One region of the Gottfriedia sp. NPDC057991 genome, then DNA from elsewhere that is predicted to be linked to it. Evidence: a T-box and tRNA genes for the amino acid it is inferred to sense, from the RefSeq annotation. Region 1 holds a T-box; the other holds one or more tRNA genes.
The links. The T-box of region 1 lies ahead of serS (serine--tRNA ligase). A T-box ahead of a tRNA ligase gene usually reads a tRNA of that ligase, here a tRNA-Ser.

Region 1 (10,513 bases):
TTCGGATCACCATGAACCAATGAATAGCTTAGCAACAAAACTAACTAAAAAGGCATTAGAAGAGGGAAAAGTTATTATTGCTACTTCAAAAGATGAAATTCAGTGCTTCCAAATGGATTGCCCTTTAAGTGCGGCTATCGTATTGCCGTTAAAGGCTTTAAATAAAACAGTTGGCTCTTTAAAGCTATATTACACGGATTCCAACAAGTTAGGAAAAGTTGAAAAAGAATTAGCCGACGGATTATCTAAACTTTTTTCTACCCAATTGGAATTAGCAGAAGCTGAACTGCAGCGGAAGTTAGTGAAAGATGCTGAAATAAAAGCTTTACAAGCACAAATGCATCCCCACTTCCTGTTTAACTCTTTAAATACAATTTCAAGTTTAATTAGAACAGATGCTGATCAAGCTAGAAAATTACTAATCCATTTAAGTACTTTTTTTCGAAATAATTTACAAGGATCAAGGCAGACCTTAGTCACTTTAGAAAAGGAATTAGAACATGTGGAAGCATATTTAACCATTGAACAAACTAGGTTTCCTACTAAATTCCTTGTTGAGTTCCAAATAGAACCTCATTTAAAAACAGTTCAAATCCCCCCTTTTACGCTTCAACCACTTATAGAGAACTCGATTCGCCATGCATTTTTAAAGGAAAAAAAATTAAAGGTAACTGTGCAAGCATATGAGTTCAATAATGATATGATTCTCATTACTGAAGATAATGGCAAGGGGATTTCGCCAGAGCTACTAAATACAATTGGGAATGAAACAATACAGTCTAAAGAAGGAACTGGAACAGCCTTATGGAATATAAAAAAACGAATTGAAGAAATTTACGGGGAAAAAGAATATTTTCAAATAAAATCCGACATGAACACGGGAACGAAAGTATCGATAAGAATCCCATTAACGCAAGAAGTAATGGAGGGATAAATAATGTTAAAGGCACTAATTGTAGATGATGAACCATTAGCAAGAGACGAACTAGCTTATTTACTAAAAAGAAGCAAGGAAGTTGAAATAGTTGGTGAAGCGGACTCAATTAGAAGTACATTGGAACTCATACAAATAGAAGAAGTCGATGTTGTATTTTTAGATATCCAATTAGCTGATGAAAGTGGATTAGAATTAGCCCAAAAAATGCAGGACCTTAGCCATCAACCAGCAATCGTCTTTGCAACAGCTTTTGACGAGTACGCTTTAAATGCATTCGATTTACACGCGATTGATTATATTTTAAAACCATTTGATGAAATAAGAATTCAGAAGACTATTGAAAAATTAGCAAAGCTAAGTATGAAGTCTATTAAAACTGAGGTGAAAAAGAATCCCCCACATTTAAAACAAGATAAATTAGCTATTTCGGTTGATGAGAGAATTCTTTTAATAACGTTCGAAGAGATCACCTACATTTTTACACAAGAAGGGAAAACAAGGGTCGTTACTGATAAGATGACATATCGATTAAATGAACCTTTAATCAATTTAGAACGAAAGCTACAAAATACATCATTTACTCGTGTCCATCGGAGCTATATTGTCAATTTGGATAAAATCATTGAAATTCAGCCTTGGTTTAATTCCACATATAATTTAATTATGAATGATGGTGAAAAAGTACCTGTTAGTCGAACGTACACAAAGGAGCTTAAACAACTTTTTAATTTATAAGCTTGTATTTCAATAATCCATTCATGCTTCTCAACCTGTTTTTATTGCAGTTTACGCTGAAAATTCAAAATTTTAATTTTCATAAAGTAAAATGAATGTATATAAAAAGAAACAGGGGAGGCTTATTAAATAAAATGAATGCGGTTACAATTGTTATTGCTTCTATGTGTATTTTGATGATTGCATATCGTCTATACGGAACATTTATGGCTGTGAAGGTACTTAAGTTAAATGATTCTATCCCTACTCCAGCTCATGAGTTAAATGATGGTAAGGACTATGTTCCTACTAACAAATGGGTAACATTTGGTCATCACTTTGCTGCAATCGCAGCAGCTGGCCCTCTAGTAGGTCCAATTTTGGCCGCTCAATTTGGTTACCTTCCAGGCCTGCTATGGCTTTTAATTGGTGCTGTAATCGGTGGAGCAGTACATGATGCAGTCGTTTTATATGCTTCAATGAGAAAGAAAGGAAAGTCGCTATCAGAAGTAGCAAAGGAAGAACTTGGACCAGTTGCAGGCTTCTGTACGGGACTAGCTATGCTTTTTATTATTACAATTACGATGGCCGGCCTTTCAATGGTTGTTCTGCATGCGCTTGAAAATAATCCATGGGGGACATTTGCAGTTGGAATCACAATACCAATTGCTATGGGTGTAGGACTACTTTATAAAAAAACCGGCAATTTAAAATTAGCTTCAACGATTGGATTTATTTTGTTAATGGTTGGAGTTTTTATGGGTCCGACAATTCAAGAAACTGCTATAGGTGATTTTTTAACATTCGATACACGGACATTAGCTATTATACTACCAATCTATGCTTTTTTTGCCGCTGCTTTACCAGTATGGCTTTTACTAGCACCTCGTGATTATCTAAGTAGTTTTATGAAAATCGGTGTATTTATTGCACTCATTATTGGGGTATTTATTATTAATCCATCCATACAATTTCCGACTGTAACAAAATTTGTTAACGGCGGGGGACCCATTTTAGCTGGTCCAGTTTGGCCATTTATTTCAATTACAATAGCATGTGGAGCAATCTCAGGATTCCATGCATTTGTGGGTTCTGGTACAACTCCAAAAATGCTTGATCGATGGAGCGATATAAAGGTCGTAGGGTTTGGTGCAATGCTAGTTGAATGTTTAGTAGGTATAATGGCTTTAATCGCTGCTACTGCACTTCAGCCAGCAGACTACTTTGCAATTAACTCTACTCCAGAAGTTTTTAAAACTTTAGGAATGAATGTTGTCCACTTACCGGAACTAAGTAAAGAAATCGGATTAAGTCTAGAAGGGCGTACTGGTGGAGCCGTTACATTGGCAGTTGGTATGACGTACATATTTACATCGATCCCTTGGTTTAGCCATTTAGCATCATATTTCTTCCAGTTTGTTGTTATGTTCGAAGCCGTATTTATTTTAACAGCAATTGATGCTGGAACTCGAGTGGCACGATATTTAATTCAAGACTTCTTTGGTGAATATTATAAACCATTGAAGAAAACTGATTGGATACCAGGTTCCATTTTTGCCAGTGCGCTAGCATGCTTCATGTGGGGATATCTCTTATTTTCAGGGGATATTGGATCAATCTGGGCATTATTTGGAGTATCTAATCAATTAATGGCTTCGATCGGATTAATCATTGGTGCAACAGTGCTATTAAAGATAGCTGATCAACGTTGGTATATGCTTACATGTTTGATTCCCCTAGCTTATCTATTTATCACTGTTAATTATGCAGGATATTGGATGATTAAAAATGTTTATCTTAACCATGATGCAGCCGGATATAGTATGTTAAACGGCGTCTTATCGATCATCATGTTAGTCTTAGGCGTTGTGATTTTAATTTCTGCTATTAAAAAATGGATGGAATTGTGGAACACACCTAATTATAAAATTGATGTTAAAACAATCTAAATAAAAAGCAGATGTGTCCGAGAACAATTTCTCGATACATCTGCTTTTTTAGTTATTTAATTACTTCTTTTCCACCCATATACGGACGAAGAACTTCAGGAATAATAACTGAACCATCTGCTTGTTGGTAGTTTTCTAAAATTGCAGAAACCGTACGTCCAATTGCAAGGCCAGAGCCGTTTAATGTATGAAGAAATTCTGGTTTTCCTTTTGGATCACGTCTGAAGCGTATATTCGCTCTTCTTGCTTGGAACGCCTCAAAGTTACTACAAGAAGAAATTTCTTTGTATGCATCATAGCTTGGTAACCAAACTTCAATGTCATACGTTTTTGCAGAAGAAAATCCAATATCTCCAGCACATAATGTAATGACACGGTATGGTAATCCTAATAATTGAAGAACTTTTTCAGCGTGAGCTGTTAATTTTTCTAACTCAATATAAGAATCCTCAGGTTTTACAAAGCGGACTAGTTCAACTTTATTAAATTGATGTTGGCGGATTAATCCACGTGTATCACGACCAGCAGAACCTGCCTCAGAGCGGAAACACGCGCTATATGCAGTATATGCGATTGGTAATTGAGCAACATCAAGAATTTCGTCACGGTGATAGTTTGTTACAGGTACTTCTGCTGTTGGTACTAAGAAAAAGTCTTCTTTTTCGATACGGAACGCGTCTTCTTCAAATTTTGGTAGTTGTCCTGTACCAATCATGCTAGCACGATTTACAAGGTTAGGAGGTAGCATTTCAGTATATCCATGCTCCTCTGTATGAAGATCTAACATGAAGCTGATTAGGGCACGCTCAAGTTTAGCTCCTAAACCTTTATAAAAAGTAAAACGGCTACCAGTAACTTTAGCACCACGTTCAAAATCCAAAATCTCTAAGTCAACACCTAAATCCCAGTGTGCCTTTGGTTCGAAATCAAATGTACGAACCTCGCCTATTCTACGAATTTCAACATTATCCTCTTCTGTTAACCCAACTGGTACTGAATCGCTAACTAAGTTTGGAATTGTAAATAGGATAGCGTCTAATTGCTCTTCTAAAGTTCTAATCTCTTCATCTAGAGCCTTAATTTTATCTCCAACTTCTCTCATTTCAATAATTAGTGCTTCAGCATCTTTTTTCTCACGCTTTAATACACTAATTTCTTGGCTAACCTCATTGCGTCGGCTCTTTAAGCCTTCAACCTGAACAAGTAATTCTCTACGATTTAAATCTAAGTCTTCAAATTTTTCGATATAGCTTATGTCCCCACCACGTAATTGAAGTTTTGCTTTTACATCTTCAAAATTGCTACGTAATAATTTAATGTCTAACATTTCAATTCCTCCTATTCATTTATTGTCTAAAGAATAAAAATGAATACAAAAAAGCCCTCATCCCATAAAAGGGACGAGAGCTACCCGCGTTGCCACCCTAATTGAAGAATTAATAAATAATCCTTCCACCTTAGTATAGTTAACGGACTATAGTACCGGAGTTACTTACTAGCTAAAAGCATTCCGCAACTCGCTCAAGAATGGATTCACAAGTCTTCATTATCGGTTTGCACCAACCACCGACTCTCTATAAATTTAGAACTTGCTACTATTTTCTTTCATCGCTTTAGACAATTTAAATTATATAATAATTTACTATAAGCTTTTACTTTTTTCAATAGTTACATACTTAAATTTGCACTTTTTTCCTTAACCATCTCTACAAAGTAATTCATAAAACGGTAATCATTCGTTAATTCCGGATGGAAAGACGCTGCTAACATGTGTTTATGTCTAACCGCTACAATATTACCATCATGTTCTGCAATAACCTCTGCATCACCTGATACTGAACGAATAAATGGTGCTCTGATAAATACAGCTGGGTAGTCTTCACAAACACCTTTAATTGGGATGTTTACTTCAAAACTATCCACTTGTCTACCATAAGCATTACGTTCAGCTACCATATCCATAACTCCTAGATGCACCGTGTCATCATTTGCAATCTCTTTTGAAAGTAAGATCATGCCTGCACATGTACCGAATGCTGGTAGACCATTTTCAATTTTCTCTTTTAAAGGTTCTAATAACCCGACATGATCAAGCAACTTACGCATTGCAGTGCTCTCTCCACCAGGTAATACAATCCCATCAAGTCCATCTAAATGTTCTACACGTTTCACGATAACAGTTTCAGCACCACATGCTTTAATTGCATTTATATGTTCTTGAACTGCACCTTGTAATGCTAATACACCTATTTTCATAAATTCACCAACTTAAATGCTACGATCTTGCATACGATCTGCTGCAGCAAGTTGTCTCATATCGATCCCTTTCATAGCAGGACCTAAGTTTTTAGAAAGGTTAGCGATTAATTCGTAATCTTGATAGTGAGTAGTAGCTTGTACAATCGCACGAGCAAATTTCTCAGGGTTTTCTGATTTAAAGATACCAGAACCTACGAATACACCATCAGCACCTAATTCCATCATTAAAGCTGCGTCCGCAGGAGTTGCTACTCCACCAGCTGCAAAGTTAACAACAGGTAAACGACCAAGTTCTTTAATTTGAAGTAATAATTCGAATGGAGCGCCAAGGTTTTTAGCTTCAACCATTAATTCATCACGAGATAAACCAACTACTTTACGGATTTCTCCATTGATTTGGCGTAAGTGACGTACTGCTTCTACAATGTTTCCAGTACCAGGCTCACCTTTTGTACGTAGCATAGATGCGCCTTCACCAATACGACGAAGTGCTTCACCTAAGTTACGGCAACCACAAACGAATGGAACAGTGTAATCTGATTTGTTAATATGGAAGATATCATCTGCTGGAGATAATACTTCACTCTCATCGATGTAATCTACTCCCATTGCTTCTAAAACACGCGCTTCAACGATATGTCCAATACGAGCTTTAGCCATTACAGGAATACTAACAGCGTTAAGAATTTCCTCAGTAATACTTGTATCAGCCATACGAGCTACTCCACCAGCAGCACGAATATCAGATGGTACCTTTTCCAATGCCATTACTGCTACTGCACCAGCAGCTTCCGCTATTTTGGCTTGCTCAGCATTTACTACGTCCATAATAACGCCGCCTTTTTGCATTTCTGCCATGCCGCGTTTTACACGTTCTGTTCCTGTTAAATTCATTGTTATGCCCCTCCATTATTAAAGCTTACTTGGTAACATTTTAGTATTTATTATCCCCTAGTTAAAGTTACCCTACTTTTATTTTACTGAAAAAATGACAACTTAACAATTACTGATATATTTATATAGAAATTTATTTAAATAAACCACCAATTCCGCTTACGATGCTATCCCATAAATTCCCGAAAAATGAACCAATTCCTCTGAATGATAGAACTAACCAATTTGCTTTATCAACACTTTTATCAACTACTAAATCAAATGACTGATTATTAGTATTGATAAATCCTAGATCTTCATTCTTTGAAGATTTAACCACAATTTGTCCAACCTTTGTTCCTTTTTTAATTGGAGCTTTAATATTGCCATCCTTATCGATTGACTTACCTGATAATTGGACAGTTGCTTTATAATTTTTAGCTTCACCGCGTTTTATAGCTAAAGTAACATCGTCTTTTGCTACTACTTTTACTTCTTTATCTTTACCTTTAACTACTTTTACTGTTTTATTACCTTTTACTGTTTGACCTTTTGACACCAATGTAACTTTTTCGAAGTTACTGAACCCGTAATCCATTAATTTAGCCGTTTCACTAAATCTAGAGTTATAAGAATCTGCCCCCATTACAACTGTTATATAACGTTGACCATCTCTTTTAGCAGTTCCAGTAAAACAGAATCCAGCTGAATCCGTTGAACCTGTTTTTAATCCATCCATACCTGGGTACTGAAATACTAATCCTGGTAACATCCAGTTCCAGTTATCCATTTTTACTGGATACTTTCCACCTTCTTGGAATGTTTTCTTTGGAATTGAAGAAGTTTGAAGTACTTCAGGATATGTTTTAATTAGATTATAAGCTAATTTTGCAACACCGTTTGCTGACATAATATTTTCATCAGTAAGGGCAGTTCCCTCTGGTTGCATACCTTGTAAGTCTTTATTTACTAAACCAGTAGCATTAACAAATTTAACGTCTCCTAGGCCTAGTTTCTTTGCTTTATCGTTCATTAATTGTACGAAGTTTTTCTCTGATCCACCAATTTTTTCTGCTAGTGCAATTGTTGCACCGTTTGCTGAATAAATAGCAGCTGCTTCATATAGTTCTTTTACTGTATATTGACCACCTAATTCAAGTGGTACATTAGATAATCCTGTGTTTTGAGAGATTTTATGAGCATAATCAGAAACAGTTACTTTATCGTCCCAAGAGATTTTCCCATTTTTTACTGCTTCATTAACTAGATACTCTGTCATCATTTTAGACATACTTGCAATCGGTAATGGAGCTTTTGAATTTTTTTCATATAATATTTTCCCTGAATTTGCATCAACTAAAATCGCAGCTTTAGCTTTAATGTCTAAAACGTCCTCTGCCGCAGCTGGTCTTAAATTCATAGGGATGATTATTGTTATCGCTAATGCTATTACTATCAATTTTGTTAGTATTTTCTTTCCAATCACTTTTTTACCTCCAACCATTAATTTCACTTGTTCATTTTAACACAATTATTTCCCAAAAAATAGGCAACTACAATTTCTTGTAATTGCCCTAGGTAAATTGCTTAAATTATTATAGTGAGTAATTTGGTGCCTCTTTTGTAATATGAACATCATGCGGATGACTTTCACGTAATCCTGCACCTGACATACGAATAAATTGTGCGTTATCTCTTAATTCATTTAGTGTAGCAGTACCACAGTAACCCATACCAGCTCTAATTCCACCGATTAATTGGTGAACTGTATCAGCTAATGGGCCTTTATATGGAACACGTCCTTCAATACCTTCAGGAACTAGTTTTTTATTACCTTCTTGGAAATAACGATCTTTACTTCCTCTTTCCATTGCTCCAACAGAACCCATACCACGATATACTTTAAATTGTCTACCTTGGAAGATTTCTGTTTCACCAGGACTTTCTTGTACACCAGCAAACATGCTTCCTAACATAACTACATGCCCACCAGCTGCAAGAGCTTTAACGATATCTCCAGAGTACTTAATACCGCCATCTGCAATAATAGGAACTCCGTACTCTCTAGCAACAGAAGCACAGTCATAAACTGCAGTTAGTTGAGGAACACCTACTCCAGCAACAACTCGAGTAGTACAGATCGAACCTGGTCCAATACCAACTTTTACGATATCTGCTCCAGCTTCAATAAGTTCTTTAGTTGCTTCACCTGTTGCAACATTACCAGCGATTATTGCTAATTCTGGGAATCTACTTCTAATTTCTTTTACTTTTTCAATAACGCCTTTAGAGTGACCATGTGCTGTATCAATTACAATTACATCGACATTAGCTTTCACTAAAAACTCTACTCTTTGAAGTGCATCTTTTGTTACTCCTACAGCTGCACCTACAAGTAATCGTCCTTGTTGATCTTTCGCTGAGTTTGGAAACTCAATTACTTTTTCAATATCCTTAATTGTAATTAGGCCCTTTAAAGTACCGTCTTCATTAACTAGGGGTAGCTTTTCAATTTTATGTTTTTGAAGAATTTTTTCTGCTTCTGCAAGTGTAGTTCCAACAGGAGCAGTAACTAGATTTTCTTTTGTCATAACATCTGAAATAACAATTGAATAATCTTGAATAAAACGTAAATCACGATTTGTTAAAATACCTACTAATTTTCTATTCTCTGTATCGTTTACGATCGGCACACCTGAAATACGATATTTACCCATTAAATATTCAGCGTCTGCTACTTTATGAGATGGTGTTAAGAAGAATGGATCATCAATTACACCACTTTCAGAACGCTTTACTTTGTCTACCTGTTCAGCTTGATCTTCAATAGACATATTTTTGTGGATGATACCTAGTCCACCTTGTCTAGCCATTGCAATAGCCATATCTGCTTCTGTAACTGTATCCATTCCTGCGCTGATTAATGGAATATTTAATTGAATTTTCTCAGTTAATCTCACACTTACATCAACTTGATTTGGAAGTACTTCAGATTTCGCTGGAACTAGTAAAACATCATCAAAAGTAAGTCCTTCTTTTACGAATTTTGATTCCCACATAAAAAAGCCCCCCTATACACGTATAAATATTATTAGTAGATTAACAATAGGATAAAACACTGTCAAGGAAGTCAAATTATGTTTAAATATTCAGTTAATAAGGAGTTCCTCTCTTATGTTATATTCGTATAGTAATGTATGGGATGAGCTATGTTATTTTAGCTCTGCACAATATTCAAAAAACTATCTTCAAACAAAATATGAACGAACTAATTCCAAGGAACAAAAAACAAAGGCTTTCCGTAATGCTTATCCATTTTTATATTATATTGAGCATGGGAAAAGTTATTTTCATGCAGCTCAAAATTCTCAAATTAATGTAAAACCTACATTACTGTTTTATGGGCTTGTACAATTATTAAAGGCTTGCATCCTTACCGTAGATCCTGATTATCCGAGTACCACTTCAATCTTGGCCCATGGCGTTACCTCGAGAAAAATAAAAAAAGTAGGATACTCTTTTGTTGATGACGAAGTTAAAATCCAAAAAAATGGATTATTTACACATGCTTCTAAAGTATTATTTAATCTTAATAATTTAGAAAGTGAAAAGTTTACAATGCTTCAGCTTTTACAATCAATACCAGAATTAAATAAGATCCTTAAAATTACCAAAAAAGGAAATTTATTTCTTCCAATTACTGTTGATAATGATGTAATCACTATGCCTGAACAAATTTTGTCATCCTATCATTTTACTTCAGAACGTTTTATTTCATTTC
Region 2 (19,137 bases), on a different contig from region 1:
CATGTTCACCATTATTTTTTTTACTATTTAATAACCAATCGGCGGCTTCTGTGTTTTCTTCCTTAGTTATTCCTTTTGCGGCAGATCCTGCAAGACACATCGAAGAAACTGTATTATTTTTCTTTGAAATTAATCTCTCAGGTGTAGCGCTTATAAATACAGTATCTTTTAATTGATAAGAAATAACATAGTTAACATTTCTCGTTGCTTCTAGTTCATAAATTACTGTTGTTGAATTTACTTCTGAAGAAAATGTTGTATTTAACGTTCGATTTAAAACAACTTTTTCTAATTCTTCGTTTTTCATTTGATGAATTGCTTCTTTTACACTCTGAATCCATTCATCTGGTTCAAATTCATCTTTGTTTATACATTCTGATTGTGTAAAGCTTGGTTGCTTCATTCCAAATTTTTCTAAAAAGTCGTCATATTCTTTATATTGAAGCAATAAATCCTCTACTGAAGTTTGTTCATTTATTTCATAATTAGAGGTGATGAATGTCCCTTCGTTTGTAACCGTCACCATTAATTTAGGTACATAGAAATGAGAAGTACCAAAATTCTTCCAATCTTGATCATTTTTATAATTATCAAAAAAAGAGAAACCCCCAAGAGCTATCGGTCCTGTACCAAAGCAATTTTCTTGCTCGATATACACTTGCTCTCCAAAGCGTTTCCATTCTTTTTCTATTGCAGAATACTGTTCTTCTGTACTATGATGAAAAGGAACTAAAGTACCAATTCCTGTGAGAATTAACGAGTTTTCTTGGTTTGACCAATAAAAGCGTTCAGTAAAACCCAATTCATGATAAAAATGGTAAACACTTAGGGGATGGATATTCATTATTTTTTCCACTTTACAAATGAAGCGTTTTGAACAAGCTTTTGCCTTTTGAAGAGAATGCTCAAAGAAGGCAATCGATTCCAGTTGACCTGTTCTAAGCATAATAGTTCCCCCTAGCTTAAATATACGTTAAATACATGATATAACTAAAGATACAACGATGAATGTAGACTGTCAATTTTATGAAGTTCGTCCATACTTTTTTAAAGTAAAATGACCTACATTTTCAAATAATATTAAAAAGGAGGATGTTAACATGCAACCAACTGTTCAATCTCCAACTTCCTCAACAGGTTTTAGAACATGGTGGAATTTATTAAGACCACATACATTAACCGCAGCGTTCATCCCTGTTGCGATTGGAACAATGTTAGCGCACATAAATCACTCATTTCATTTACTTTTATTTCTTTCAATGCTTATTGCAAGTTTACTGATCCAAGCCGCTGCAAATATGATTAATGAATATTATGATTATAAAAGAGGGCTAGATCATGAAGGTTCTGTTGGTATCGGAGGAGCAATCGTAAGAGATGGTATTAAACCTTCAACTGTCTTAAATCTTGCTTTTACTTTTTTTGGTATCGCTCTTCTACTAGGCATTTATATTTGTATTCAAAGTAGCTGGTGGATAGCAGTTATTGGACTTATTTGTATGGCAGCAGCTTATTTTTATACTGGAGGACCACTTCCAATCGCATACACTCCATTTGGTGAGTTAGTTGCGGGCTTTTTTATGGGAGTTGTAATTATTGGTATTACTTACTATATTCAAGCTGGAAATTTACCATCAAATGTGATCTTACTTTCTATCCCTACTTCAATTACAATTGGAGCAATTTTAACTGCAAACAATATTCGTGACCTAGATAATGACAAAGAAAATGGACGTAAAACACTTGTTATCTTATTAGGTAAAAAGAATGCAATTATCTTTATTGGTTCATTATTTGCAGTTGCATATGCTTTAGTTATTGTATTTGTTATCATGAATTTAATTACACCTTTTGCCCTTATTTCATTAATAAGTATTCCTGTTGCAATTAAAGCAACAAAAGGATTTATAGGTAAAACTCAACCAATGGAAATGATGCCAGCCATGGCAGCAACAGCAAAAACAAATACTATAATGGGATTCCTTCTTGTTATAGGCTTAATAATTGGAAGTATTTTTTCCTAATTAAGGCAGAACAATTCCTCAAAAAACTTAATTCATGTTTTCCTCCTTTTTGAACAAAATATGGATAGTCATATTCATTTATTGAAAAGGGGGAGCATGATGCTTTCACAATCACAAATCCAAACATTTAAAAACGAATTACTGAAACAAAAACAACATATAGAAGAAAGACTTAATGATCCAGCCTTTACACCATACTCACTTAGAGATTCAGTTGATGAGCTTTCTCTTGCAGACAACCACCCAGGTGATTTAGGTACTGAATTATTTGAGCGTGAAAAAGACATATCTCTTCATGAACATTTAAGAAACGAATTAATTGATGTTAATGCAGCGTTAGAAAAAATTGAAAATGGAACATATGGTATATGTGAAGTAAGTGGTGAAGAAATACCGTTTGAACGGTTACAAGCTCTTCCTACAGCAAAAGCGATGATCGAACATACTCACGATCAGCATATTTCAAGTTCTAGTATAAGATACGATCGTCCCGTTGAGGAAGAAGTACTAAACCCTCCGTTTAGTAGAGACCCTAAAGATCGCTCAATGATGTATGACGCTGAAGACGCTTTACAAGATGTTGAAAGATATGGAAATTCTCAAACACCGTCTGATTTTGAATTTAATAATATTGAGGAGTATGGAAGCACATTTACTGAGAGCTATGAAAATGTAGGTTATGTCGAAGAATTTGAAAACTTTATCGGTACTGATATTTATGGAAAAAATCAAACTGTCTACCCTACAAAAAAACATGAACAATATGAACAAGATCTTGATGACTATGAAGAACAAGCTTTAAACGGAGAATTATCTGAAATTGATGTGAAAGATATTGAAAAGTACTAAATGAGTTAAAATTTCATTAAAAAACGATTACTACAATGTGGTCGTTTTTTTTATATTTTTAAATTAACTACATATACTTAATCAAGACAACTTAATTGAGGAGGTTTTATGAATATTAAGTTAATTGTATTATTTTTCTCCATATACTGTTTATTTTTTGTTTCTTCTATTTTATTTCCGATCGACTACGAGTGGTATAGTCATCTAAATAAACCAAGCTATACTCCTTCAGGTAAAACAATCGGAATCATTTGGGCATTCTTATATTCTTTCATTTCTTTAAGCGTATGTATAATCGTTTCTTTAGGAGAATCCTTTAAAAAAGCAAAATGGTTTTATATTCTATTGATTATTAATTATATATTTAACCAGTTGTTTAGCTATTTTCAATTCAAACAAAAAGATTTACTGATGGCTACAATCGACTGTGGACTCGTCTTTGTCACAGCAATTCTTTTAACGGCCATCGCTTATAAACATTCAAAAACTTCATTTGTATTACTCATTCCCTATTCTATTTGGTCATTATTTGCAACCTATTTAAACTACAATATCTACTTACTAAATAGATAGATATCTAGATTAATATAAAAAGGCATCCTAAAAAAGGATGCCTTGAACATAACAAAAATTATTTTTTGTTTACGTTAGCTGCTTGTGGTCCACGGTTTCCTTCGATGATTTCGAATTGAACTTCTTGACCTTCTTCTAAAGTTTTGAAACCTTCGCCTTGAATTGCAGAGAAGTGTACGAATACGTCGTTTCCACTTTCAGTTTGGATGAATCCAAATCCTTTTTCGCTGTTAAACCATTTAACTTTACCGAATTCCATCGATAATACCTCCTAAAAATACATATATACACTATTAATGCGTGCATAAAAGAGGGGTAAAGAAAAAGAACGTCATTGTTCAATCGGTTTAAGATCGCTACAACATTGAAAGTGGTCAAAACTTCTTTTCAAGACAAAGAAAATGAGCGTTACTAAAAATTTTGTAGTGCAAATATCGTTAATTTCTTACCTTCAAATAAATATGCAGTTAATAGTAAGTTAAATATAACATATCTGAAAAAGAGCGTCAATGACACTCAGGCTAAATTGAGAGAATTTTTTATATAATTCTTAATATTTATCTTTTATACATTTAGACTACCCTAGCTCTCTATAAAAATGGTAAATTTTCTCATTAATTAGTCAAAATAAATGAGGATTCTGTAATAATTTATCAAATTTTTTATTATTAAATAACTGGATTTTCGTATTACAATATTTGTATAGTTAAACTAAAAGGAGGCATAAAAATGAAAAATTCACATGAAGTTACATATAAAATTCATGGCCATGATATGCAGTTTGTACAAGTAGAGCTTGATCCAAAGGAAACAGTGGTTGCTGAAGCTGGAGCAATGATGATGATGGATGATGGAATCGAACTTGAAACAATTTTTGGCGACGGTTCTTCACAATCAGGTGGTTTATTTGGAAAATTGGTTGGTGCGGGTAAGCGCCTTGTTACAGGTGAGAGCTTGTTTATGACAAGTTTTACTAACCAATCAAGCTCACTAAAAACGGTCAGTTTCTCGGCACCATACCCTGGAACAATTATACCGTTAGATCTACATGAGTATGGAAATAAAATTATTTGTCAAAAGGATTCTTTCTTGGCTGCAGCAAAAGGAACTTCAGTTGGAATCGAGTTTAGAAAGAAATTAAGTACCGGCCTATTTGGTGGCGAAGGCTTCATCATGCAAAAACTCGAAGGTGATGGCCTTGCTTTCCTACATGCTGGTGGTTCAATTTACAAAAAAACTCTTCAACCGGGTGAAAAAATTAAAATCGATACTGGATGTATTGTTGGCTTCACCGGAGATGTTAATTATGAAATTGAATACGTTGGAAATGTAAAAACTGCTCTTTTTGGAGGAGAAGGTCTATTCTTCGCTACATTACAAGGCCCAGGAACAATTTGGGTTCAATCATTAACTTTAGCAAGATTGGCGTCCCGTATTGGTCAATACTTACCATCTTCATCTAGAGAAGAAGGAAGTATATTAGGTGGTCTTGGTAATCTATTAGATGGTAAAGATTAATTCAGACTATTGAAAAGTGTTTGTTTTGTTTACGTACAAAAAAACTAGTCAAGAAATTTTGACTAGTTTTTTCTGTACAATTAGATTACTTCCTCTTCCTCTGGCTCCGCTTCTCGTAATTTATAAGTAAATGTAGGAGTATAATCATAATCCAACTGCATCTTTTTAACGCCTTCAATATAAGTCGATAGATGATGACTATTCTTAATAGACCCTTTATTTAGTGAAAAAGTGATTGGATGCTTCACTTGAACGTATTCTAAATAAATGTTTAATGGCTTCACTTCTACTTTAAAGGGCGGGCTTAATGGGACCATATCATATAAATTTACAAATCTTAAACTATGCCTAACATTTTCATCGTAGTTTTCTTTAAACTTTATATTTCCTACTTTAGGAGAGCCAAATGAATAGACATTCGGGTTACAAATTCCAGTCATTGCTATTTCATATCCTAATAACGTGGCCAATGAACCGCCTAAACTATGACCGGTTATGAATATTTTTTTTGAAAGTGCCTTTTCCTTCACAATTGCTAAAAGCATTTCTCGACAAGATTGATAAATTGATAGAAACCCCGAATGGACACTCCCACCGTTCATCACATAAGGAAATAAGTCTTGATCAATTTTTAAATCAGCTAACCAATCCAAATCTGATTTCGTTCCTCGAAACACAATGATCACAGATTCATTATTTTCAATAATATAGCCAAACCATTCTAGCTCGCTAATTACACATGCCTTAATTGTATCTACTAATGAATAGCTTGCTGGAATCATAAATTTACCATCATTATCAAACTGAGCATATGCCTGTTCAATGCAAAGTAATAATTCTAAGGCCTTATCATAGTCAACTGAAAGGAATTTCAACGTATCTCTCCTTTCTCGCTTTTCATCATTATATGAAAAACCTCCTAATAATCTAAGAGGAGGTTAAGAATGGTGTAACGTTCTTTGATGAATATTCCATATTTCTGATGCGTATTGACGAATCGTGCGATCACTCGTAAAAAATCCCGATTTCGCAACATTGTTAAGACTCTTTATAGCCCAATCCCTTTTATTTTGATACGTGTTATTAATACATTCATGCGCTTTTACATATGAAGAGAAATCTCTAAGTAAGAAATACTCATCATTATAAGACATAAGCGAATCAAAAATTGGTTCAAATTCTTCTCTTGGTAACGGAAATAATCCATGGAGCAATTGATCTAACACCTTTTTTATTCGCAGATCATGATGGTAATAATCACTGCTTTTATATCCACCGTATTGGTAATAATTTAATACCTCGTCAGCTGTAAGTCCGAATGTGAAAATATTCTCCTCGCCAACTTCTCTTAAGATTTCAATATTTGCACCGTCAAGTGTACCAAGCGTTAAAGCACCGTTCATCATAAATTTCATATTCCCAGTACCTGAAGCTTCTTTACTTGCTGTCGAAATTTGTTCACTAACATCCGCTGCTGGAAAAATAATTTCACCTAATGAAACTCGATAATTTTCAATAAAAATTACTTTAATAAATTGGCTTATATAGCGATCATTATTAACAATATCAGCCACTGAATGAATTAATTTAATGATTTTCTTAGCAAAGTAGTAGCCAGGAGATGCCTTTGCTCCAAAAATAAAGGTTCTAGGATGCATTTTAAAATGTGAATCTTCCTTCAAACGATTATATAAATACATGATATGTAAAACATTTAGTAATTGTCTTTTATATGCATGCATCCGTTTTACTTGAATATCAAAGATTGAATCTGTATCTAATGCAATTCCATTTGTATAGTGAACATAATGTTCGAGAACTTCTTTTCTCTTTTTCTTTACATTCATAAATTGCGATAAGAATGCATCGTCATTTTGATATTCTAATAGATTCTCAAGTTGAGTTGGTTCGTGTATCCAATCGTCTCCGATCGAATCATTTATTAAGCTACTAAGCTCAGGATTACATTGGAGTAACCATCTTCTATGAGTAATACCATTTGTTTTATTATTAAACTTGAATGGTTCATACTCATAAAAAAGCTTCATTTCTCTTTGTTTTAAAATTTCAGTGTGGATTTCAGCAACCCCATTAACGCTCTTACTGCCTACAATTGCTAAATGAGCCATTTTAACGACTCCATGAGCAATAATAGCCATTTGTTCAATTCGATCCCAATCACCTGGGTATTTGTTCCAAAGCTCTTTACAATATCTTTCGTTTATTTCTTCTACAATCATATAAATTCTTGGCAATAAAGGCTTAAATAAATCAACTCTCCATTTTTCGAGTGCTTCCGATAAAGTTGTATGATTCGTGTATGAAATCGTTTGAGTTGTAATTTCCCATGCTTCATCCCAGGATAACTTTTCAACATCGATTAAAATTCTCATTAACTCTGGAATCGCTAAAACTGGGTGTGTATCATTTACATGAATAGCAATTTCTTCATGGAGCTTACGAATATTACCATACTGCTCCTTATATGAATCTACTATTCTTTGAATACTTGCAGAAACTAAAAAATATTGCTGTTTTAGACGTAAAATCTTTCCTTCATCATGTGTATCATCTGGATATAAGAATTCTGAAACTGCTTCTGCCTCTCGCTTATATTTCATCAGTGATTTATTTGAGGAATGAGTAGACGCTTCAGCACTCCATAGTCTCAATGTATTTACCGTGTTTGTATGGTAGCCAATAATCGGTAAATCATACGGTACCGCTGTGATTGCTTCTGCATCATGTAGGCGAAATTCCAATCGATTTTTATTATTAAATGATTCTACTTCTCCCCCGAATAAAACTTCAATTGCTTCATCATCTCTTCTAACTTCCCAAACATTTCCGTATTTCAGCCATTGCTCAGGTAGCTCCACTTGATATCCATCAACAATTTTTTGGTCAAATAGGCCATGTTTGTAGCGGATGCCACATCCATGACCTGGCAAGTCTTGTGATGCTAACGAATCCAGAAAACATGATGCTAGCCGTCCAAGTCCACCATTTCCAAGTCCAGCATCGCTTTCAAACTCCTCAAGATCACTTAAAGAAATTCCTAATTTCTCAAGGCCAGATTCACATAGTTCTCTAAGCCCTAGATGAATTAAATTACTTTTCAAAAGCTTTCCTAATAAGAATTCAATTGATAAATAATAAACTTGTTTTTTTCGCTCTAAGCGGTATTGTTCACTCGTTCCTAACCAATTACCGCTTATATGTTCACGAATCATCGTTCCAAGTGTTTGAAATTGCTCTTGAGTAGTACTATCAGCAGTACTCTTTCCATGCATACTTTCTAGTTTCTCTTTAAAACACCACTCAAACTCCTCCACACTAGAAAACATGGAATCACCTCACCCTAAAAGATTTTTACTTTGAAGACTGCATATATAGTTTTGCATATTCTTTAGCTGATTTTAACCAACTTGAATCTCTTCTAATTGCATTCCTTCTGACTGATTTCCAATGTTTTTTATTCTCATAAATACTCAATCCACGTTCAATTGTGTGAAGCATATCGTGAGCATTATAGTTACTAAAAGTAAAACCAGTTCCACTCTTCGTCTCTTCATTATATGACTGGACAGTATCATTTAGCCCCCCAGTCTCTCTTACAATTGGAACACACCCGTACTTCATCGCAATAAGTTGACCTAGTCCACATGGCTCAAATTGTGAAGGCATAAGGAATAAATCTGCACCTGCATAAATCCGATGAGCAAAGCATTCATCAAATCCAATATAAGCTCTTACTTTATCGTAGTAGTTATGCTCCATTGCCTTAAAAAAGTTCTCGAATTCTTCATCACCAGAACCTAAAATGACTACTTGGACATTATAATCCATAATTTGAGGGAATACGTGTTGAATGAGATCAATGCCTTTTTGACTTGTTAATCGGGAAACCATTGCAATAATAGGAATATTTTCATCTATTTTTAATGCAAGTGACTCCTGCAATTTCAATTTATTTTCTGTCTTATTTTCGATTGTAAATTCATCGTAACTAGAGTGAATTTTTCGATCAGTAGCTGGATTATAAATTGTTTCATCAATTCCGTTTACAATTCCAAAAAGTTTGTGATCTTGCTCACGTAATAGTCCATCTAATTGCTCTCCAAAAAATTCATGCTTAATTTCTTCTTTATATGTTGGACTAACAGTTGTTACGAAATCGCTTGAAATGATTCCAGCTTTCATAAAGTTGATACAATCGTAAAATTTCAAATAGTCATCGCGAAAATATTGTTCATCAATCCCTAACATATCGTCCATTACTTCTTTTGAAAATACGCCTTGGAATTGAAGGTTATGGATTGTAAAAACAGATTTCATTTTTGGATTAATATCTTTTAATGCACCATACTCTTTCATGAAAAATGGGATCATTGCTGTATGCCAGTCATGACAGTGAATTACATCAGGTTTAAAGTCTAATTCTTTAATACATTCGATTGCAGCTAGAGAAAAGAATGCAAAACGCTCCCCATCATCAAAATGACCATACAACTTATCTCGATTGAAATAGTATTCGTTATCAATAAAATAATAGGTTGTACCTTCTACTTTCAATTCAAATAAACCACAATACTGTTTTCTCCATCCTAGATTTATAGAAAGCTCTTTTACTAGCTTAGCTTCTTCTCTAAATTTAGCGGGAATTAACGAGTAGAATGGAAGCATTACTCTTACATTCATATTTAGTTTATTTAAATACTTAGGGAGAGCGCCTGCAACATCTGCAAGCCCTCCCGATTTAACAAATGGTACACATTCTGAAACAATATATAAAACATTTACCACTGAATCAACGCTCCTTGGACTGAACCTTTTTGAAGCACTACTGGCTCACTTAAGCTTCCTTTTATTTCAACACCATCTTCAATTCGAACATCTTTATCTAATATAACGCCATCTAATATACAATTATCTCCAATGATTGATTTTTGCATAACAACACAATTGCGAATAATCGTATTTTTTCCAATTTTCACAGCTCTTGAAATAATACTATTTTCAACTGTTCCCTCAATTTCACATCCATTAGCTACAATTGAATTTTTTACAATTGCTTCTTTTGAATATTTTGTTGGTGGCTCATCTTTAACCTTAGTAAAGACAGGATAAGATTTTAAGAATAATTGATTCCATATCTCAGGATTTAATAATTTCATACTTTGCTCGAAATAATCCTCAATTGTTTGAATGATTGAAACTTGTTGAGGTATTTCATACGCACTTAGTTCAACCTCATTATTTTGATCGCGTACAACGTCCATAATTGTTTCATAGCCTTTTTCGTGGAAGTTTTCAAAAAGCTTTAACAATAACTCTTTTTCAAGGATATAGATATTTAAAGATTTACCGAATTGCTTTAACTCAGTAATTTGTGCATTTGTTTCGATATGTCTCTTTAAAACTGGTCGAAAATCAACTGAACAAATCGTATAAGTATTTGCTACTACTACATACTTTTGAGTAGAACGTTGTAAAAACTGAATATGCTTTTCAATAAAATCGAATGTACCAAAAGCGCCATCAGTTGGCTCAGGCGTAAAAATAAATAGTCCATCCTTTTTACGATTTAAGTCCCAATGTTTACCAGAGCCTAAGTGATCAATAATTGATCGATAAGGTTGATCAGGAAATACAGCGACACTCGTAATACCTGAGTTCACCATATTACTTAACATAAAATCGATTAAACGATATCGACCTGCATAAGGAAGTGTTGCCAATGGTCGATGCTGTGTTAACGGCTTTAAAGATTCAAAATGTGTTGACGCCTCAATTATTCCTAGCATAGTATGTTTCATCAAATAACCCTCTCAATCTATTTTTCTATTTGAGGAATGAGCCACCTCTTATTCTTCGCTTGTAACTAGAATTACCTCTTCATAATCTTTCACTGGACCCAGAAGACTTCCATCAGGAATAACCATACCAGGCGCTACTACTGCACTTTCAATTCGAACATCTTTTCCAATAACACAACCTGGCATAACGACAGAATCTTTAATCATACTGCCTTCTCCGATTGTTACTCCTTGGAATAATACAGAATGCGATATAAACCCTTCAACAACACACCCCTCATTAATTAGAGAGTCTTCAACGATTGCCGTAGGTGCAATATATTGTGGTGGTTGATTCGGATTAACTGAATAGATGCGCCAATCACGATCATATATATTTAGTTCACTATCTTCATTTAACAAATCCATATTAGCTTCCCATAAGCTTTTAACTGTACCAACATCTTTCCAATAACCTTTGAAAGGGTAAGCAACTACTTTTTTCTTTTCTTCTAATAAAAGTGGAATAACGTCTTTACCAAAGTCATTACTTGATTCTGGATTGCGATCATCCATCTCTAAAAACTCTTTTAAAACATTCCATTTAAAAATATAAATTCCCATTGATGCTAAATTACTCTTTGGATATTGAGGCTTTTCTTCAAATTCTATAATATCCATTTCATCATTTGTATTCATAATTCCGAAACGGCTAGCTTCATCAATCGGAACTTCGATAACTGAAATAGATACATCTGCCTCTTTTTCAACGTGATAGTCTAACATTTTACTATAATCCATCTTATAAATATGGTCACCTGAAAGAATTAACACATATTCAGGCTGATATTGCTTTATATAATTTAAATTTTGATAAATTGCACTTGCAGTACCTGTATACCATTTAACGCCAGATGCTTCTGAATATGGTGGTAAAACAGTTACTCCACCATTTAAGCGATCTAAATCCCATGCACTTCCAATACCAATATATGAGTTTAGTACTAGTGGTTGATATTGGGTTAGCACCCCAACAGTATCAATACCTGAATTTGTGCAATTACTTAAAGTAAAATCTATTATTCGATATTTACCTCCGAAAGCCACGGCTGGTTTTGCTAGTTCTTTTGTTAAAGAACTTAATCTACTCCCTTTTCCCCCTGCTAGTAACATTGCTACGCATTTTTTCTGAACCATTGCTGCTAATCCCCTTTCGCATTTTAACTGGACGAATGATTGTAAAACTAAAGGCAGGTAATGCTATTTCAATACTGTATGGTAAACCATGAAATGGTATTTCTTCTGATTCAATGGCAGAACGATTTATTTTACTATCGCCACCAAATTGTACATAGTCACTTGAAAGCAATTCTTTATATCGATGCTTTGCAGGTACTCCAATTCGATATGTGTCATAAGAAATTTCTCTAAAATTACAGATTACGATGACATAATCGTCTTTGTTTTTTCCTTTTCGGATAAATGAAAATACACTTTGATCTGCATTATTTGCATCAATCCATGAAAATCCATCCCAATGATTATCAACTTCATAAAGTGATTTATTTTTTTTATAAATCGATAATAACTCTTTGAAATATTTGTTCATCTTGGAATGATATTCATAATCTTTAATGATCCAATCAACTTGCTCTAAATCCTTCCACTCATCAAATTGCCCAAATTCACTTCCCATAAATAAGAGCTTCTTACCTGGATGAGATAAATAATAACCAAATAGTACCCTTAATTGAGCAAACTTTTCTTCGTATGTACCTGGCATTTTATTTAGCAAAGATTTCTTACCATGTACTACTTCATCATGTGAAAAAGGTAAAACAAAATTTTCTGAGAAGGCATATAAAAACGAGAAAGTCATCTGATTATGATGATGCTTTCTTTCCGTTGGGTGAGTCTCCATATAAGTCAAAACATCATTCATCCAACCCATATTCCACTTAAAATTAAAACCTAATCCACCTTCGTATGTAGGTGCAGTAACTAATGGCCAATCAGTAGAATCTTCTGCAATCATTAATACTTGTGGATCGTGTTCAAATACCGCTTCATTTAATCTTCTTAAAAAGTGAGTTGCAAAAGGATTCTCTTCATTTCTATTTTTCCAATATAATATATTTGCAACAGCGTCTACTCTGAAACCATCAATATGAAAATATTCCATCCAATATAAGGCGTTTGAAATAAGAAATGATTTTACTTCTGGTTTTGATAAATCAAAATTCGCTGTTCCCCATACTTCATTTTCTCTAGCATCATAACCTTCATATTCATATGTAGGTTCACCATCAAACATGTATAATCCGTGAGAATCCTTACAAAAATGACCAGGCACCCAATCCATAATGACTCCTAATCCTTGCTGGTGGCATTCGTCAATAAAGCTCATTAGCTCATGGGGATTTCCATATCGACTAGTAGAAGAAAAATAACCTACTCCTTGATACCCCCAAGAACGATCATATGGATGTTCGACTAATGGTAATATTTCAATATGTGTAAAACCATGATCTTTTACATATGGAATTAGTTCTGTCGCTAGTTCTGCATAAGTGTAGAAGTCACCGTTTTTCTTCTTTTTCCAAGAACCTAAATGTACTTCATAAATCAAAACTGGTTCTTCATATACAGACTTTTTAAATTTCTGCTTACGATATTTTGCATCTTTCCATTTATAGCCCGAAAGATCATAAACGATCGAAGCTGTACTTGGTCGTAGTTCACTATAGAAAGCAAAAGGATCACTTTTTAATAAAACATCACCCTGTTTGGTTGAAATTTCATATTTGTATATCGTCCCATGACCAATTTCGGGGATATATATCGTCCAAATCCCTTGATCGTTCAACTTTTCCATTTTATGATCAGAACCATTCCAATTATTAAAGTCCCCAACAACTGAGACACCTTGCGCATGTGGAGCCCACACTGTAAAAATAGTTCCAACTTTATCCCCTTTTTTTACTACATGTGCCCCAAAACATTCATGGCTATGGAATAAACTTCCCTCATGGAATAAATGTACATCAAACTCAGTTGGCCGTGTCAAAAGCAACATCCTCACCTCATTACAATCTCTTAAATTCTTCTATCTCTTAATATTCTACAAATATATATATTCACCTTGTTTTTATGCAAAAAAAATTCAAAAAATTTTTTCGCAAAATGAATAACCATTCATGAAACCGTTGTCATTATTGCATTTGTCGTAAAAATGTCGAATTTGTCGAACGAATATTTATGTATTTTTATACATTGCGTTTCGGAATTCCCTTGTAACAATTTGTAAAAATTTGATTTTTCATAAAATTTCATTCATATTTCACACTTTTATCTCATATAAACTTTATATTTAAAAAGATTTGTCGAAGATTGTCGGATTAAGAGGGAGAGTTTTTTTTGAAAAATATTTAGAAATCACTAACAAATTATTTGGAAATTCAGGTGCAAAATTAAAAATAATATCTAAACTAAAATTCAACTTATGCGGTTATATGGAAGACCAAGCAAAAATACATGTTGATCAAAATAGTGGAATTAAATTAACTAACATTCGTTTTAGGCAATGCAATAAAATTATTGAGATCCATGTAAATAGCTTCACTTCAAAGTTACTAAATCTCGTGTCAATATCATTATTTTCCTAGATGTGCTACCTCCTATGTTTAGACACCTTTTTTTAGCTCAATAAAACAACAATCGTAATATAGTAAAAAGGATCTTCGTTTTTACGAAAATCCTTTTTTGTCTTATTATTTAAAAACCTATTAAACGTGCATTCGCTTACTTGATGATACTACACGTAAACGAATATCTGAAATTAGAAATACACCACATAAAATGACTAGAAAACCAAACAACATTCCTAATGTAATATGTTCTTTCAAAATAAGAACTCCCCAGATCATTCCAAACACAGGTATTAAAAAAGTAACACTTAATGTTTTGGTAGGTCCAACACTTTCGATAAGATAAAAATACAATAAATAGGCTATAGCAGTACATAATAATGCTAATCCTAGAACTGCTAATATCGCAACTCCCGATACTTTATCTGTAAATGCAGTGAAATTTAGAAATGTAAAAGGTAAAAGTAAAATTGCAGCACCAATTTGTTGACCAGCTGCAAGTGAAAGTGGTGGCACCCCAATAAATGCTTTCTTTGCATAAACACCTGCAAGTCCATATGAAATAGTCGACAAAACTGCAAGTCCAATTGCTATTTTAACATCATAAGTAAACGGAATTGAACTCCATCCTACTAACAAGATCACTCCTATTACTCCCACTATTATTCCAGTCCACTTTCGCATACTCAACTTTTCTTTCGTCCATAAAAAGACAACAAGCGCAGTAAATAGTGGCGTCAAAGAGTTTAGAATGGATGACATTGAGGCTGTCAGATGCAATGCTGATGTAGCAATTAATGTAAATGGAATTGCTGCATTTAATGCCCCTATTATTAAATATTGTCTCCATCTCTTTTTAAAGTTTAATGATTTTTTAGTAATAACCAAATATAGTACCAGGGCAAAAGCAGCAATTGTAACTCTTCCTTGTATTGTTAAAATTGGTCCAAAAACTGGTGAAGCTATTCGAATAAATAAAAATGAAGCTCCCCATAATGCAGCTAGGCTCAATAAAGCTATTCCATCTTTTAATTTCATTTATTTAACCCCTTTCTGAATGTAGTTGGAGTGTAATTAAAACGATGACGAAACATGCTTGAAAAATGTGCCGAGCTTTTAAAGCCAAGTTTATGCGCTATTTCAGTTATCGTTTTCTCAGTATCTCGTAACAATCCTAAAGCTTCTATCATTCTTAACTTAGTTGCGTATTCTAACGGTGATAAACCAGTGGATTTTTTAAATAATCTTTGCAAATGAAATTTACTTACTCCAACTTCAATTGCTAACCGATCCAATGTTAAGCTATTTCGATATTCTTTTTCAATAAAATGTTTAGCTGATAAAATAATATCCTCTTCATTTGAGTAAAGTAAATCAGGGCGACACCTTTTACATGGACGGTATCCATCGTTAATTGCCAAAGAAAATGACGGATAATATGATACATTTTCTTTTAATGGGATTCTTGACTTACACGAGGGTTTACAACAGATCCCAGTAGACTTAACTGCATAAATAAACACTCCATCATAGTTTTCATTGCATGATTCAACTGCATTCCACATGACCTCATTATTTAATCCGTTCATTTAATCACCTCATCTTTAGCTATTCACATTTTAACACTAAGATAATGCGCTTGCTTTCAATTTCTTGCTTTCTAATTTCTATGGAAGAAGGATAATAGTTAATAGACCAACTCTTGATGTTTGGATTTAAAATGAGTGAAAAGGATATTAGTATTGAAAATGAAGAATATGTGATCCGAATAAAGATTAATGGGTAAGGGGAAGAGCGAGACAATGGAGAGAGGACAAGGATATGAATTTAACGAATTCAAAGAATACTTGAGTTGAGTGAAACGCTTAGCAACTAATATCTTTTCAGATGATGAAATTAAAGCATATCAAAAAATGATAAAGAATGACCCAACGTAACTCCCTGTCATCTTAAAACGAACGAGAACACTCTAATATAATGAAGAAAGCCGTATTGAGCTAAATATCGTTCACTAAAATCCTAAAAAAGACAAATAAAAAACTCAGTTACCTGTGTTATCACAAATAACTGAGCTTTAGATATGACCCGTACGGGACTCGAACCCGTGTTACCGCCGTGAAAGGGCGGTGTCTTAACCGCTTGACCAACGGGCCAAAAAAAATATGGCAGAGAAGAAGGGATTCGAACCCTCGCACCGGTTACCCGATCTACACCCTTAGCAGGGGCGCCCCTTGAGCCACTTGGGTACTTCTCTATCATATGGCTCCGCAGGTAGGATTCGAACCTACGACCACTCGGTTAACAGCCGAGTGCTCTACCACTGAGCTACTGCGGAAAAACTAATTATAAAATTAATGGTGGGCCTAAATGGACTCGAACCATCGACCTCACGCTTATCAGGCGTGCGCTCTAACCAGCTGAGCTATAGGCCCATTAAATTTTATAAAAAGCGGGTGATGGGAATCGAACCCACGACCGAAGCTTGGAAGGCTTCTATTTTACCATTAAACTACACCCGCAAAATATGGGGCGACCGATGGGAATCGAACCCACGAGTGTCGGAACCACAATCCGATGCGTTAACCACTTCGCCACGACCGCCATAAAGAGTGCCGACTAGAGGACTTGAACCCCCAACCTACTGATTACAAGTCAGTTGCTCTACCAATTGAGCTAAGTCGGCTTATTATTAATTAAATCACTTTGTATAGTTACTTATATAACATATATCCCACTCAAACTTAGGTTTTGTGTAGTAATCTTCATAAAGTCGTCCTTGTCTCATATAGATAATTCAAGGTGTTTTTCGACAAGTACGCTGATGTTTCGCTACGAAGCTTATTCGTTCGTGCTCTACCAATTGAGCTAAGTCGGCTTATTATCATAATCATTTTTTGTATTTAAGATGGTGGCTCGGGACGGAATCGAACCGCCGACACGAGGATTTTCAGTCCTCTGCTCTACCGACTGAGCTACCGAGCCAACTTAAATGGCGGTCCCGACCGGGATCGAACCGGCGATCTCCTGCGTGACAGGCAGGCATGTTAACCGCTACACCACGGGACCATTTGGTTGCGGGGACAGGATTTGAACCTGCGACCTTCGGGTTATGAGCCCGACGAGCTACCAGACTGCTCCACCCCGCGATAATGTGGATACTATTTAATATAGTTCCATGAAAGTTATTTCGTTAAGACCATCCCAATCTCAGGATGATTATGCAAGTAGCAGCTCGATTGGTATGCTGAAGTAATTTCTTCGAAGCATATTCGTTCGTGCTCCACCCCACGATAATGTAGATACTAACTAAGTTAGTTCCATTAGTATGAAATTTAATAAAAATGGAGGAGTAAGAGGGATTCGAACCCCCGCGGGCTGTTACACCCCTGTCGGTTTTCAAGACCGATCCCTTCAGCCAGACTTGGGTATTACTCCATTATAAGTGGTGGACCTTGTAGGACTCGAACCTACGACCGGACGGTTATGAGCCGTCTGCTCTAACCAGCTGAGCTAAAGGTCCTTAAATAAGTAGCGGCGGAGGGAGTCGAACCCACGACCTCACGGGTATGAACCGTACGCTCTAGCCAGCTGAGCTACACCGCCATAATAAATTAATTTAAGTTCTTTAAGTGGAGCCTAGCGGGATCGAACCGCTGACCTCCTGCGTGCAAGGCAGGCGCTCTCCCAGCTGAGCTAAGGCCCCATGTTTTAAATGGTCGGGAAGACAGGATTTGAACCTGCGACCCCCTGGTCCCAAACCAGGTGCTCTACCAAGCTGAGCCACTTCCCGTTCAGAATTACAGGTGAAACAATATGGCGCGCCCGAAAGGACTCGAACCCATAACCTTTTGATCCGTAGTCAAACGCTCTATCCAATTGAGCTACGGGCGCATATTATAAAAATGGTACCGAGGGCCGGACTCGAACCGGCACGGGGTCAACCCCCGCAGGATTTTAAGTCCTGTGTGTCTGCCATTCCACCACCCCGGCAGTATATATGGAGCGGAAGACGGGGTTCGAACCCGCGACCCCAACCTTGGCAAGGTTGTATTCTACCACTGAACTACTTCCGCATATACTGATTAACAAGATAAATGGTGCGGGTGAAGGGACTCGAACCCCCACACCGAAGTACTAGATCCTAAGTCTAGCGCGTCTGCCAATTCCGCCACACCCGCAATATTTTCTTTTTAGAAAATGGTGAGCCATGAAGGATTCGAACCTTCGACCCTCTGATTAAAAGTCAGATGCTCTACCTACTGAGCTAATGGCTCATAAAGAGTGCCGACTAGAGGACTTGAACCCCCAACCTACTGATTACAAGTCAGTTGCTCTACCAATTGAGCTAAGTCGGCATATGGTGGAGGATGACGGGCTCGAACCGCCGACCCCCTGCTTGTAAGGCAGGTGCTCTCCCAGCTGAGCTAATCCTCCATCAAACCAAGCGACGTTCTACTCTCACAGGGGGAAACCCCCAACTACCATCGACGCTGAAGAGCTTAACTGCCGTGTTCGGTATGGGAACGGGTGTGACCTCTTCGCTATCATCACTTGATTCATTTTCTTTAGGACATTAATTATTATATCAAAATATCTACCGAAGTCAATAACTTTTTCAAAGTTTTTTTATAATAATTTTGTACCTTCAAAACTAGATAATGTCATGATCAAACTTGTTAGTTAAGTCCTCGACCGATTAGTATCAGTCAGCTCCACGTGTCACCACGC

Region 2: it has a tRNA-Ser gene. The T-box ahead of serS (serine--tRNA ligase) is inferred to sense a tRNA for this amino acid. The anticodon was not compared.

What each region holds. Positions count from the first base shown of each region.
Region 1 is NZ_JBHVQN010000013.1:7,881-18,393, forward strand. It holds gene ACFVR2_RS24680 (LytS/YhcK type 5TM receptor domain-containing protein) at 1-934, shown strand, start outside; gene ACFVR2_RS24685 (LytR/AlgR family response regulator transcription factor) at 938-1,672, shown strand; gene cstA (carbon starvation protein CstA) at 1,807-3,600, shown strand; gene serS (serine--tRNA ligase) at 3,653-4,927, opposite strand; T-box leader at 4,994-5,218, opposite strand; gene pdxT (pyridoxal 5'-phosphate synthase glutaminase subunit PdxT) at 5,269-5,856, opposite strand; gene pdxS (pyridoxal 5'-phosphate synthase lyase subunit PdxS) at 5,869-6,753, opposite strand; gene ACFVR2_RS24710 (serine hydrolase) at 6,887-8,236, opposite strand; gene guaB (IMP dehydrogenase) at 8,328-9,791, opposite strand; gene ACFVR2_RS24720 (YaaC family protein) at 9,907-10,513, shown strand, end outside.
Region 2 is NZ_JBHVQN010000007.1:257,586-276,722, forward strand. It holds gene ACFVR2_RS22010 (isochorismate synthase) at 1-946, opposite strand, end outside; gene ACFVR2_RS22015 (1,4-dihydroxy-2-naphthoate polyprenyltransferase) at 1,101-2,024, shown strand; gene ACFVR2_RS22020 (TraR/DksA C4-type zinc finger protein) at 2,124-2,873, shown strand; gene ACFVR2_RS22025 (TspO/MBR family protein) at 2,982-3,446, shown strand; gene ACFVR2_RS22030 (cold-shock protein) at 3,505-3,705, opposite strand; gene ACFVR2_RS22035 (TIGR00266 family protein) at 4,176-4,964, shown strand; gene ACFVR2_RS22040 (lipase family protein) at 5,045-5,839, opposite strand; gene ACFVR2_RS22045 (glycogen/starch/alpha-glucan phosphorylase) at 5,903-8,311, opposite strand; gene glgA (glycogen synthase GlgA) at 8,337-9,770, opposite strand; gene ACFVR2_RS22055 (GlgC family sugar phosphate nucleotidyltransferase) at 9,764-10,783, opposite strand; gene ACFVR2_RS22060 (glucose-1-phosphate adenylyltransferase) at 10,832-11,959, opposite strand; gene glgB (1,4-alpha-glucan branching protein GlgB) at 11,907-13,838, opposite strand; gene ACFVR2_RS22070 (DMT family transporter) at 14,548-15,447, opposite strand; gene ACFVR2_RS22075 (bifunctional transcriptional activator/DNA repair enzyme AdaA) at 15,444-15,998, opposite strand; tRNA gene ACFVR2_RS22080 (tRNA-Glu) at 16,491-16,562, opposite strand; tRNA gene ACFVR2_RS22085 (tRNA-Ser) at 16,573-16,663, opposite strand; tRNA gene ACFVR2_RS22090 (tRNA-Asn) at 16,670-16,744, opposite strand; tRNA gene ACFVR2_RS22095 (tRNA-Ile) at 16,765-16,841, opposite strand; tRNA gene ACFVR2_RS22100 (tRNA-Gly) at 16,858-16,928, opposite strand; tRNA gene ACFVR2_RS22105 (tRNA-His) at 16,935-17,010, opposite strand; tRNA gene ACFVR2_RS22110 (tRNA-Thr) at 17,020-17,092, opposite strand; tRNA gene ACFVR2_RS22115 (tRNA-Phe) at 17,316-17,391, opposite strand; tRNA gene ACFVR2_RS22120 (tRNA-Asp) at 17,400-17,475, opposite strand; tRNA gene ACFVR2_RS22125 (tRNA-Met) at 17,479-17,555, opposite strand; tRNA gene ACFVR2_RS22130 (tRNA-Ser) at 17,752-17,844, opposite strand; tRNA gene ACFVR2_RS22135 (tRNA-Ile) at 17,853-17,929, opposite strand; tRNA gene ACFVR2_RS22140 (tRNA-Met) at 17,939-18,012, opposite strand; tRNA gene ACFVR2_RS22145 (tRNA-Ala) at 18,040-18,112, opposite strand; tRNA gene ACFVR2_RS22150 (tRNA-Pro) at 18,123-18,199, opposite strand; tRNA gene ACFVR2_RS22155 (tRNA-Arg) at 18,224-18,300, opposite strand; tRNA gene ACFVR2_RS22160 (tRNA-Leu) at 18,313-18,399, opposite strand; tRNA gene ACFVR2_RS22165 (tRNA-Gly) at 18,408-18,482, opposite strand; tRNA gene ACFVR2_RS22170 (tRNA-Leu) at 18,505-18,587, opposite strand; tRNA gene ACFVR2_RS22175 (tRNA-Lys) at 18,608-18,683, opposite strand; tRNA gene ACFVR2_RS22180 (tRNA-Thr) at 18,692-18,764, opposite strand; tRNA gene ACFVR2_RS22185 (tRNA-Val) at 18,768-18,843, opposite strand; rRNA gene rrf (5S ribosomal RNA) at 18,849-18,964, opposite strand.